DNA from 2 places in the Rosistilla oblonga genome. Region 2 is predicted to be linked to the other one. Evidence: riboswitches for the same ligand, from Rfam matches in the RefSeq annotation. Region 2 holds a riboswitch; the other holds the start of a gene.
The links. Region 2 has a riboswitch for cobalamin ahead of CA51_RS24330 (DUF1559 family PulG-like putative transporter). Riboswitches for the same ligand answer to the same signal wherever they lie in the genome.

Region 1: it holds a riboswitch for cobalamin, as region 2 does, so the genes downstream of both, CA51_RS06260 (DUF1559 family PulG-like putative transporter) here and CA51_RS24330 (DUF1559 family PulG-like putative transporter) in region 2, are expected to answer to the same signal.

Annotation. Positions count from the first base shown of each region.
Region 1 is NZ_CP036292.1:1,738,471-1,744,084, forward strand. Features, by position in the region: gene CA51_RS06245 (hypothetical protein) at 1-247, shown strand, start outside; gene CA51_RS06250 (3-keto-disaccharide hydrolase) at 371-1,060, shown strand; gene CA51_RS06255 (DUF4465 domain-containing protein) at 1,084-1,926, opposite strand; gene CA51_RS06260 (DUF1559 family PulG-like putative transporter) at 2,023-2,982, opposite strand; cobalamin riboswitch at 3,250-3,477, opposite strand; gene CA51_RS06265 (UbiA family prenyltransferase) at 3,721-4,560, opposite strand; gene CA51_RS06270 (glycosyltransferase family 2 protein) at 4,636-5,614, opposite strand, start outside.
Region 2 is NZ_CP036292.1:6,881,528-6,887,141, forward strand. Features, by position in the region: gene CA51_RS24310 (ribbon-helix-helix domain-containing protein) at 1-176, opposite strand, end outside; gene CA51_RS24315 (sulfatase family protein) at 296-1,825, opposite strand; gene CA51_RS24320 (outer membrane protein assembly factor BamB family protein) at 2,024-3,262, shown strand; gene CA51_RS24325 (DUF4870 domain-containing protein) at 3,277-3,630, opposite strand; cobalamin riboswitch at 3,827-4,044, shown strand; gene CA51_RS24330 (DUF1559 family PulG-like putative transporter) at 4,233-5,120, shown strand; gene CA51_RS24335 (hypothetical protein) at 5,181-5,516, shown strand.

The sequences.
Region 1 (5,614 bases), 2.1 Mb from region 2:
ATTGGTGCTGGGCGTTTGCGTCTATGCGGCGCTTATGGTCGTCAATCTAGCGATCTATCAAATGATCTCCAGCAATCCCTTCCCGGTCGCGGTGGGAGCTGAACTTGTGCCTCGACTCGTCTTGGCGGTGTCCCAAGTTGTCGGGTGTATGTTGAGCCTGTGGGTGCTGCGAAAGATGGGACTGCAGTTTGTGCGTTTGTCGCCTCGCGGGGATCGTAGCGACGAAGCGATCGCCGAGACAACTTGAGCGTTAGAGGTGGACGGATCCCTACAAACGTTGACTGGGCGACTACAATAAGCAACTCACCCCTACGAGCGCGTGCGTACGGCACGCTCCTTTTTTATCAACTCTTAGAGAAACACGATTCGCATGCAAGCAACGACCAACATCGCAGCCCTGCTGCTCTCGGCCTTCCTGATCTCCGGCGCGGCGATCGGACAGGATGACGATCAATGGACCGACCTCTTCAACGGCGAAGACACCAGCGGCTGGAACAATCCGTATGAATGGGGCGAAGTCAACGTCGTCGACGGCGAGATCCATCTGACAGCGTCGAAGAAGTTTTTCCTGGTCACCGACAAGAAATACGGCGACTTTGTTTTCGAAGGCGAGGTGATGATTCCCGAGGGGCAAGCGAATTCGGGCTTCATGTTCCGCTGTCACTCCGAAAAGAACAAGGTCTACGGTTACCAAGCCGAATGCGATGGATCGGATCGCCGCTGGTCGGGCGGTCTGTATGACGAGAGTCGCCGCGGATGGATCTGGCCGAGCATCAAGGGCCGCACCAAAGAAGCGAAGTTCCTGGAGCATGCTGAGGAATCGCAAGCCTACTTTAAGAAGCCCGAAGTCGCCGGCGCGTTGGACCGCAACGGCTGGAACAAGTACCGAATCACTTGCCAAGGCGACTCGCTGAAGATCGAAGTCAACGGCGTCGTCACGACCGAGATCGAAGACGACACCGATGCAAGTGGCTTCATCGCCATCCAACACCACGGCGAAAAAGGGCAGACCTACCGCTTCCGCAATCTGCGGATCAAGGAACTGAAGCCGCAGAGCTAGCCGGCGGAGCGTCCCGGCTGAGATCAGCTGGTTTGATTTTTCTGCTGTCGTTTGTTGCGACGTCGCCGAGCGATTCCGCCGGCGACCAGGGCAACCGACAGCATCGCCATGCTTCCCGGTTCGGGAACGGCTGCGGTGACGGCAAGATTGTCAATCGCTACGTAAGCGGGCGTGTTGAGTCCCCAGGTGCCGACGTCGCTGCCGTCCAGTGTTATCCCGATCGAACGCGCGTCGCCCAGTCCCGTCAGATCGACGGTCTGCCAGTCCTCGACAATGTAGTCCAACGAGTCGTCGCTAAATCGGAAATCGCTCAAATAGAACTCGACGCTTCCGGTACTCGCTCCGCCGACATCGGCTTGTTCAAAGCCGGTGAAGGTGACGCGGAAGTAATCGGGGTCGCTTCCCGTGGATCCACCGAACTTCTTGGCAAAACCGCCATCACCGTCGCCATCACGCATCGAGATTCCGGCATAGGTCGTATTGGCGACGGCGATCGATTTCGCTTGCAGATTGGCCGACAGGTTGAAGTAAGCGGCGTTTGGGGAAAAGCCGGTTCCGATCACATAGTTGCCATTTCCACTGACATCGGTCCCCGGGTAAGCCGCAAACTGATTGGTGTAGCCCGCGGTGGTTGTGTTGTTGACGTTGGAATAACTCCACCCCGGTCCCCATTGGTTTGTCCCAAAGGTGACGCCGCGGGAAGACCAGCTGCCGGTAGCGGCTCCATAACCGTAGCCGTTCAAATAGCTACCGTCGGCAGTGGTGTCGGTGTATCCGGACAGTTCATCGAAATCGATCACCATGTCGGCAAGCGAAGGCGTCGCCGCGGCGAGCGAGATCATCAAAGCAAACAGTTGAATTTTCATTGTTGTGGTTTCGTCAGAGTTGTGGAATTCAGTGGTCGATGGAATCGTGAGCTGCGTCGCAAGTCGGCAGCCAAGCATTCCATCGAGGGTTAAAAATCAGTAGGCGCTGGAGTCAACCACTTCGCCCTTGCCGCGAGTGATCAGTTTTCCAAGCAGCTGTTTGTCGATCGTTTCGGCCATCAAGATCGTTCGGCCATCGGCAAACAGCACCGTTGCCCCTCCGGTGTGCAGACTGCGGATCTCGTTGTCGCCGATCCAGGCGTCGGGATCGTTGATTCCGTAGGCCTGCACAAAGACGTTGCGGCCATTGATCCATTCGCTGTCCGGGCCGCCGACGTCTTCGGCAACTGCGAGCGTTTGCGTGAGCCCATCGCGGATGTCGCGAAACCGCACCGACCGCTCGTACAAGAAGAGGCCATCTTCCGGATCGCGATCGACGATTCGTTCGCCGTAGATGCCGCCGTAATCGGACCTGCCCCGCGTCGCGGGACGCTCGATCGCAGTGGGGCATTCGTAAACGCTCAGCCGCGTCGACGCGGCGGGCAGATTTTCAGGGGCGTCATACGGCAGCGACCAATCGATTTGGGCATGGACGTTTTGTTGCTCCAAGAAAGGCAACAGCATCGCCGACCAAGCGAACTGCCGCTGCGTTGGCGGTGCGCCCCACGACCGCCACTCGATACATCCGGTTGGCAGCGTCTGATGCACGTCGTGGTAGTTGTGCAGCGCGATTCCCTGCTGACGCAAGTTGTTCTTACAGCTCATCTTGAGAGCGGCTTCGCGAGCCGCTTGAACGGCCGGCAACAGCAGGGCGACCAAGATCCCGATGATCGCAATCACGACCAATAATTCGATCAAAGTGAACCCAGCGGCTTGGCATGTTGGCTGTCGCAATTTCGCGAGCCGAACGATTTCCAGTTGCTCCGCCGGCGAGGCAGCTGACCAACCGGTGATTTCATCTTTCGTGCGGCCGCATCCGCTGCAAATCGCTTGGCAATCCAACCGGCACTGCTTAGTGCAGGGCGATGCGATCCGTCGCTGCTTGGCGCTTGGCATCTCTGTCCCGATCCCTTCGCTACTGCGTCGAAACACGCTTCGCCACGAGACCTCGGCGCGCAGCTTCCCTGTCTTCTGAGAACCGATTTCGATTTTCAGAAAGTGTGAGCGCGCAGCGACAAAGGGGGCAAGAACGTATCGACAACCGATGAAATTAAACAATGTGTTGTGTCGACACCATGCAGAGTGAACGACAAATACGCCGTGTTTCACTAGCAATTGGGGGACAGAACACATTGCAACGACCGCCTCAATCCAAGAAGGCACTCAATCGTCTTACGCGTGGTAGGTCTTCTGACTCACTGCCTTTCGAATACTCACAGCCTTCTCGCCTGGAATTCCAAGCAATGGCACTTCGGTAGAAGGAGCATCGAATCGAATGCGTTGGCACTCGAAGCAGTTCACAGCGGCTGGACCGTCCCGGTTTTTCACCGGAGTTCCCTGTTCGCTCGCAGTGCAGAAGCACCGCAAGTCACCACGAACGAGTCACATGATAGTACCGCGATTTCCAGCGTCAACCGCCACTTTTGGCTGAAGCGACGGCCAAGCCTTCGGCGGGATTCCGCCGTTTGGGGATGTGTGGGATGCCAATCTGCGTCGCTGCCGTTTGGCGGTTTCGTTTCAGATTTCGAAACCACACGCTTCGCCAAACAATGCAAATTTTGGTATGCCGTCGATTAACGGAAGGAGCAATTGGAGCGTGGTTCGATCGATTCTGGGGGCGTTCGTTGTGCTGGATCAATCGACTAAGAAGACGCCATAGCGCCAGACGAAGTGCATCGTGGCGATCACGATTAGGTTCCAGGCGACGAAAAAGAGCTTGGTGAACAGGGGCGGGTATTGTTTGGGGCCGGCGAGTGCATCGAGGCTGAAGAAGATCGCGCCGGCGAACATGAATCCCGCGACGATCGGCGATTGGAAGTAGGTCCACGAGATCGCGACCTCGACCAGCATGATCCCGACCAACAACCACTTCGACGGGACCGCGCCGAGCGTGATCGCGGTGTTATGACGCTCGGCGATGCGGTCCTCTTCGATATCCATCAACTGGCCAAACAGATGACTCTGCATCGCAAACAACGCGCTGAAGACCATCGTCGCCGCATTCAACTGAGGCACGCCACAGAGCCAACTGCCCAGCAGAAAGATCAATAGGTAGCCGATCTGATTCATCAGATCCAAGACCGGCAGGCGTTTAAATCCGAGCGTGTTGTAGGTCGCGTTGGTCAGTAGCACCGCGGCGAACCAGAGCAGCATCCACCAACCGCCGATGATCACAAACGCGATCAGAAACGGGACCTGCACCGCGGCGATGATCCATGGCAGACGACGCCGCATCGCCGCGTCGGGCCGTCCGCCAAACAGCCAGCTGTCCTTTCGCGGGTTGCAGCGATCGCTGACGTAGTCGCCCAGGTCGTTCCAACCATACAACAGCAAGCCAAGAGGAAAGCTGACGTAGAAACAGCCGAGCCAAAACGGGATCGATCCGAACATGTCGCGCCCCGCAAAGGGCAACAGGTAGAACCAGACATGCGTCGGCCAGAATCCAGGCCGAGCGATTTTGATGATTTCCAGCATGTCTTGGCTTCGCTTGCGGTGATACGATCTCGAACACAATCTACCAACCGGCATCGCCGCACGAAAACAACGAAACTAAGATTCGATACGGCCGCGCCAGGCGACTCGGCGTCCGCGACTGTGCCGCCACAACGCGATCCATTGCAGTCCGGCAAACAGCACCAACGCAAAGGGATGCAGCCAAGCCGAGGCCAGCGGCTGGCGAAACCGACGGACCGAAGCGACTCGCGACAGCGTTGCGATACAAAAAGCAAACGCCGCGATCGCACTGGCAATCCATGCTCCCGCGATCGCAAACCCGATCATGGCAATCGCCGCGGCGAGCGGCGCCAAGCAGAAGAGCGTCACCGGGACGATCAACGCCGGGCGGGCGAGCGCTTCGTCGGCGTTTTTGATCACGCCATCAAACACCTCCGCCCCGCTGCGGTACATCCGAACGCTCGCCAGATCGGTCCCATCGATCACGTCGGTCATCAACTCCGCCTGCCGATACGCTCTCGGCAATTTGATCCCATCGTGCCGCGATCGAGCGATCGCGGCGTGACCGCCCGCCAATTCATACGCTTGGCGGTCGGTCATGAACATCTGCCCGCAGCCCGCGGCGTAGGCGGGATCGGTGACGCGTTGCATTCGCCAGATCGGCAAGAATCCCAGCAGGACAAAATGCATCAGCGGTACGATCGCCGTTTCGATCCAGCCGACGGTTTCCTGGTGCGGGAAGCCGCTTAAAAGTGCCAGTGATTGCGGCTGGCCGGCGCGACGGTCCATGCAATGCGAAAGCCTAGCGATCGCGTCGGGTTCGACATGGACATCGGCATCCAAAAACAACAATCGGTCGTGGCGAGCCAGCTTCGATAGCTGCCAACAGGCAAACTGCTTGCCGTTCCAATCGCGTGGCAACTCGTCACCGGGGGCGATCCGCAGTCGCGAGTCCTTTTCGGCGATCCCTGCAACAATCGCTGTTGTCGTGTCTTGGGAATCGTCGTCCAGGACAACGACTTCCAGATCGACGCCTTCGCTAGCCAACAGACGTTCCAAGGTCGCCGCGATCCCC
Region 2 (5,614 bases):
ATGCCCAACCCCGCATCCAGTTCAGCAATCCCCTTCTGGATGTCAGATCGCAACTGTTGCCGGCCCATCAACAATCGCACGCCGTCGACAACGGCCTCATTTGCCGAATCGTATTCGCCGGAGGCGACGAGCCCCTCAACAAACTGCATTGCTTCGCGTGGTAGTTCGATGTTCATTCCAAACCTCTGCTGTTGAGACCAGGAGACTGAATGTGGTTTCTCACTAGGTCTCTTTGATTCTACGCCACCGAGATTCGATTTGACAGAATCCGCTTGGTATTACCCATACCTCAAGCCTATTTGTCGACGCGGCCTGGCGGGCGGGCACCGGTGGCAGGGCGTTTGGTCAGCTTGTCCCCCAGGTCGTTGCGAGCGGCTTCGGCGTGCTTCTGCAACATCGCCACGACTTCGGGATGTTGGTCGATCACATTCGTCGTTTCGTTGACGTCGTTGTCGAGGTCAAACAATTCGAGCCCGATCGTTGTGTGCTGATAGTTCGTCGGCAAACCATCGGTTCCTCCCGGCTTGCCAGCAAGCGTTCGGTAGCGATGCGGGAAGTGCAGCTTCCAGCGATCGTTGCGAACCGCATGCAGCTCGCCACCGCTGTAGTAACAGTAAAACGCTTCGTGAGGAGATTCGGCTTCCCCCTCTTTGTCGAACATCAGCGGACCGATGTCCTTACCGTCGATCTTGTGTTTGGGTAACTCAGCACCAATCAAATTTGCGACCGTCGGCAGGATGTCGATCGTCGACGCCAATTGATCACACGTCGTCCCAGCGGGAATTTTTCCTGGCCACTTCATCACCGTCGGCACGCGGTAGCCTCCCTCGAACATCGTTCCCTTCCCTTCGCGGAGGCTCGTCACGCCGGCGTGATCGCCGTACGACAACCAGGGTCCGTTATCGGAGGTGAAGATCACGAGAGTATCGTCCTCGATGCCGTTCTTCTTCAGCGCCGCGTTGATCTGACCAACCGACCAATCGACTTCCATCACGACATCGCCGAACAGCCCACGCTTGCTCTTCCCTTTGAACTTTTCCGAGACGTACAGAGGGACGTGAACCATGCTGTGAGGAACATACAAAAAGAAGGGCTTGTCTTTGTTGCGTTCGATAAACGAAACCGCTCGTTCGGTGTACTGAGTCGTCAGTTGCTCCTGATCCTCGCCGCTGACCTGCGGATTGATCGTTTCGTTCCCTTCGATCAACGGCAGGTGTGGCCAGCGTTTCACACGTTGTTCCATCGGCAGATGCAACACGTTGGGATGGTAGGGCCACATGTCGTTGCTGTAGGGCAAACCGAAGTACTCGTCGAAGCCGTGCTGCAGCGGCAGGAAGGGTTTCAAGTGTCCCAGATGCCACTTGCCATAGATCGCTGTCGCGTAGTCTTTCTGTTTACAGAGTTCGGCGATCGTCATCTCATCGGGATTCAGTCCCACCTTGGACGCTGGCCCAAACGCGCCACTGATCCCAAGCCGGCGGTTGTAACATCCGGTCATCAGCGCAGCTCGCGACGCCGAACAGACGGCCGACGAGACGACAAAATCGGTAAACCGACGCCCTTGCTGGGCCATCTCATCGAGGTTCGGCGTCTCAATCCCCTCGGCACCAAACGGGCCGATGTCTTCGTATCCCATGTCGTCGATAAAAATGACGACCACGTTGGGCAAGCGTTCCGCTGCGGCGGCGCGTTGTGATGCCGATCCGCCGACCAACAGACAGATCAACAAACTCAGCGGTGCTGCGATCGCTGGCGTCCATGTTCGGATCGCCCGCGGTCGGCGATGAATTCCCGACGACTGGATTGGAGGGTGGCTAGAGAGCATGGAAATCCCGGGTGGCTGAAGGTCTTGGGGGCGAGGTGGGAACCAAAATCGGCAGCCCCCAGTTTTATTGCTCGCCCGTGCCCGGTCAATTCCCGGCCGTAATTGAGGCGATTGGGTTGCGAGTTGCCACGTTGACAATCATGGTTTAATCTCAACGATCCCTCCCCAACCTGTGTTCAACTCCTGCCGAGGTGCCTTGTGAAGTCGATTGCCGCATTGATTGTTCTGTTGCTGGCTGGCACCGCGGTTGCCGAACAACCGAATTGGAACCAGTTCCGCGGTCCCGATGGCGACGGCAAAACCGGGGCGACAGGGCTGCCGGTCACCTGGAGCGATACCGAAAACGTCGTCTGGAAGACGCCCATTCACGGCAAGGGATGGTCCTCGCCCGTCGTTTGGGACGACCAGATCTGGATGACGACGGCATCCGAAGATGGCAAGCAGATGTCGGCGGTCTGCGTCGATTTCAACAGTGGCAAAGTCGTGCACGATGTGCCGCTGTTCGAAAATGCCGAACCGCGATACTGCCATCCGCAAAACAGCTACGCCTCGCCAACCCCGGTCGTCGAAGCGGGCCGGTTGTACGTTCACTTTGGCAGCTACGGAACCGCGTGTGTCGACACGACCAAAGGTGCCAAGATCTGGGAGCGACGCGATCTGATCTGCAACCACTGGCGTGCCCCCGGATCGTCGCCGATCGTGCATGGCAACCTATTGATCGTCGCCTACGACGGATACGACAACCAATTTGTGATCGCGTTCGATAAACAGACCGGCGAGACGGCGTGGCGGGTCGACCGAAACATCGAATACGGAACCGACAACGGCGATCACAAGAAGGCGTACAGCACGGCAAAGATCATCCAACACGAAGGTCGATCGGAAATGATCAGCCCCGGCGCTGTCGCCACGATCGCGTACGATCCCGAAACCGGCAAAGAGCTGTGGAAGGTTTATCACGGCGGAATGAACGCGGCCCCACGTCCGCTGTTCGCCAACGGTTTGGTCTACATCACCGGCGGCGCACACGATCTGGGTTTGATCGCCGTCCGCCCCGGCGGCACCGGCGACGTCACCGACTCCCACATCGTCTGGGGCAAGGGGCGTGGAATGCCCAAACGCGGATCGCAGATCATCGTCGACGACCTGATGTTTGCGATCACCGACGACGGGATCGCGATCTGCTTGGACGCCAAGACGGGCGACCAAATCTGGAAACATCGCATAGGCGGCGACTTCTGGGCCTCGCCGCTGTACGCCGAAGGTCGCATCTACGGCTTCAACAAAGATGGCGACTGCCCCGTGTTCGAAGCGAGCGAAAAATTCAAACTGCTGGCCAACAACAAGCTGCCCGAGACGATCTGCGCATCGCCCGCGGTGATCGGCAACAGCTTGATCATCCGCACGCAGTCGCACCTGTACCGGATCGAAAAATAGCGGCGGCGCGGCGGTTACTTCAACAGTCGCAGCGTGAAGGGATAGCGATACATCTCTCCCTCGTTCGCAGCCAAGGCGGCTCGGATTGCGAAGTAGACGTGGAAGACGACCAGCCCCAGGCCCAACGGAGCTGTCAAAAAGATCCCAAAACCAAAGGTCAGAAAGGTGGCGGCGACCAGCGCGATCCCATACAGCATCACCGAGATGTTGAAGTTCAACGCCTCCTTGCCATGCGCGTCGACAAACGGCATCTCATCCTTCTTCAGGATCCACACGACCAACGGCCCAAAGATGCTGCCCAGACCATTGGCCAGGTAGCCCAACAGGCCACATAAATGACATGCCATGGCGATAGTATTTGCATTCATGCTGCGATTCCTCCGTCTGATTCCGTCACCCAAACACCCGACAATCCCGCCGCACAGTGTGGTTCTTATAATGACAATTCGCCACGGCAGCGGCAATCTTGGATGATCGCAGGAATCGGGGGGCTCGCCAACTACCAATAGCTTCCGCGGCCGCGAGCCAGATAAATCAGCGATTGACGGACACACGACCGGTGTTAGAATCGACCGCGACATGGGTGCCGAGCGTCGACTTGTGGTCCGCTCGGAGAATAGGGAAAACGGTGCAAATCCGTTGCGGTCCCGCCGCTGTAACCGGGGACGAGGCTTAACTCACTGCCACTGTGACCGATGCGATCATGAAGATCGCGGTTGCGGGAAGGCATAAGCCGAGGCTGAACCGGGAGCCAGAAGACCTGCCCAGCTGTCATCGCACAATAGCGTCGTACCCTCGGGGAACAGGGAGCGGACGTGATTTTTCAGACCGCTCGCGCTGCAACGGCACTGGCCGGCAATCGTGCGAGCGACGAAAGATCTCGATCTTCGCTCATGCTCTGTGCCGGTAGGAACTGCGAACCGTAGAGCCACCGTGGCAGTCGGCTCGAAAGATCTTTCCATCCATGAAAATGAACAACACGCGCCGCGCCGGCTTCACGCTGGTCGAACTGCTGGTCGTGATCGCAATCATCGGCATCTTAGTTGGATTGCTGTTACCCGCCGTGCAACAAGCCCGTGAAGCAGCTCGCCGCATGCAGTGCAAGAACCGGCTGAAACAGATCGCATTGGCGCTGCATAATTATGCCGACACCTACCGCGAGACGATGATTCCGTACGTCGTCGAAGATCAAGCGCGGATCAATTACTTGGCGACCTACTCGGGAGCTCAGGGCAAGGCACAGTTCTGGTTCGGAACCGTCGACTACGACCAACCCGATCCGAACCAACAACTCGATTACACCCAAGGCCCTTTGGCCCCGTTCATCGAGACAAGTTACACATCGTTCCAATGCCCCGACTTTGGCCCCGGCCAGATGGACACTGTGAAATACGGTTTCCCCGCGTCGGGCTTTGGATTCAACGGCTACAACCTCTCGCGGTCCTCGGGGGTCGATTGGTTGCCGCCAACTTACGCCGCGGTCCCCAATCCCGAACCGATGGTCCGCCGTTTTGCCGAGGTCCGTTCGATGAGTGCAACAGTCGCTTTTGCCGACAGCGCCCAAGTCAAACTTGTCTCCTTCTCGCCGCCAGCTTACAGCTTTGAAGAGAACTGGTTGTTGGACCCTCCCAGCCACAACTTCCCCAACGTTCACTTCCGCCATCACGGCGCAGCGAACGTTGCCTTCCTGGACGGACACGTCGAATCGCGGCAGCGACATTTCAAGATCGATGTCCCTGGCACCAACTACATGTCATCCGAACAAGCTGCACTGATCGACGAGAAAAAGCTGGGCTATGTCAGCGACGGACACTTGGACGATCCTGCGTTGCAAGACGAACTGTACGATCGCGAGTAGGCACACGTCAGCCCGCTGAGTTCCTATTCGCCCCCAACGCCTTCCCCGGAAGTTCGATCGATGTCCGCCAAAGTAAAAATCCGCCAAGCTGCCGCTTGCCTGTTGCTCCTGACCGTAAACGGCTGCGGCGAGACCGCACCGCCGGTCGCCGAGGTCACTCAATCGGTCTACGTCGACATCGACACGATGCAAGCGGTTGTCGCCGACACCGCCACGCAGACTCCCGCCATCCACCCGGTCACTGGCAAACGGACGCTGCAACCGGCACTCTATTGCCCAAAGTGCGAGCGATGGCACGCGATCCCATCGGTCGAACAGATCAACCGAAAACCAGGCGCCACCCGCTGCCCCAAGACCGGCGCCGAAATGACCGCCGACGGTCCCTGGCCTGAATAGCGTTCGGCGGCCAATGGACCGCGAAGCGGCCCCAGAAGGTAGCCGGTGGTTTGAGCGCAGCGAATACCACCGGTAACCGATTCGCGAAATCGAACGCC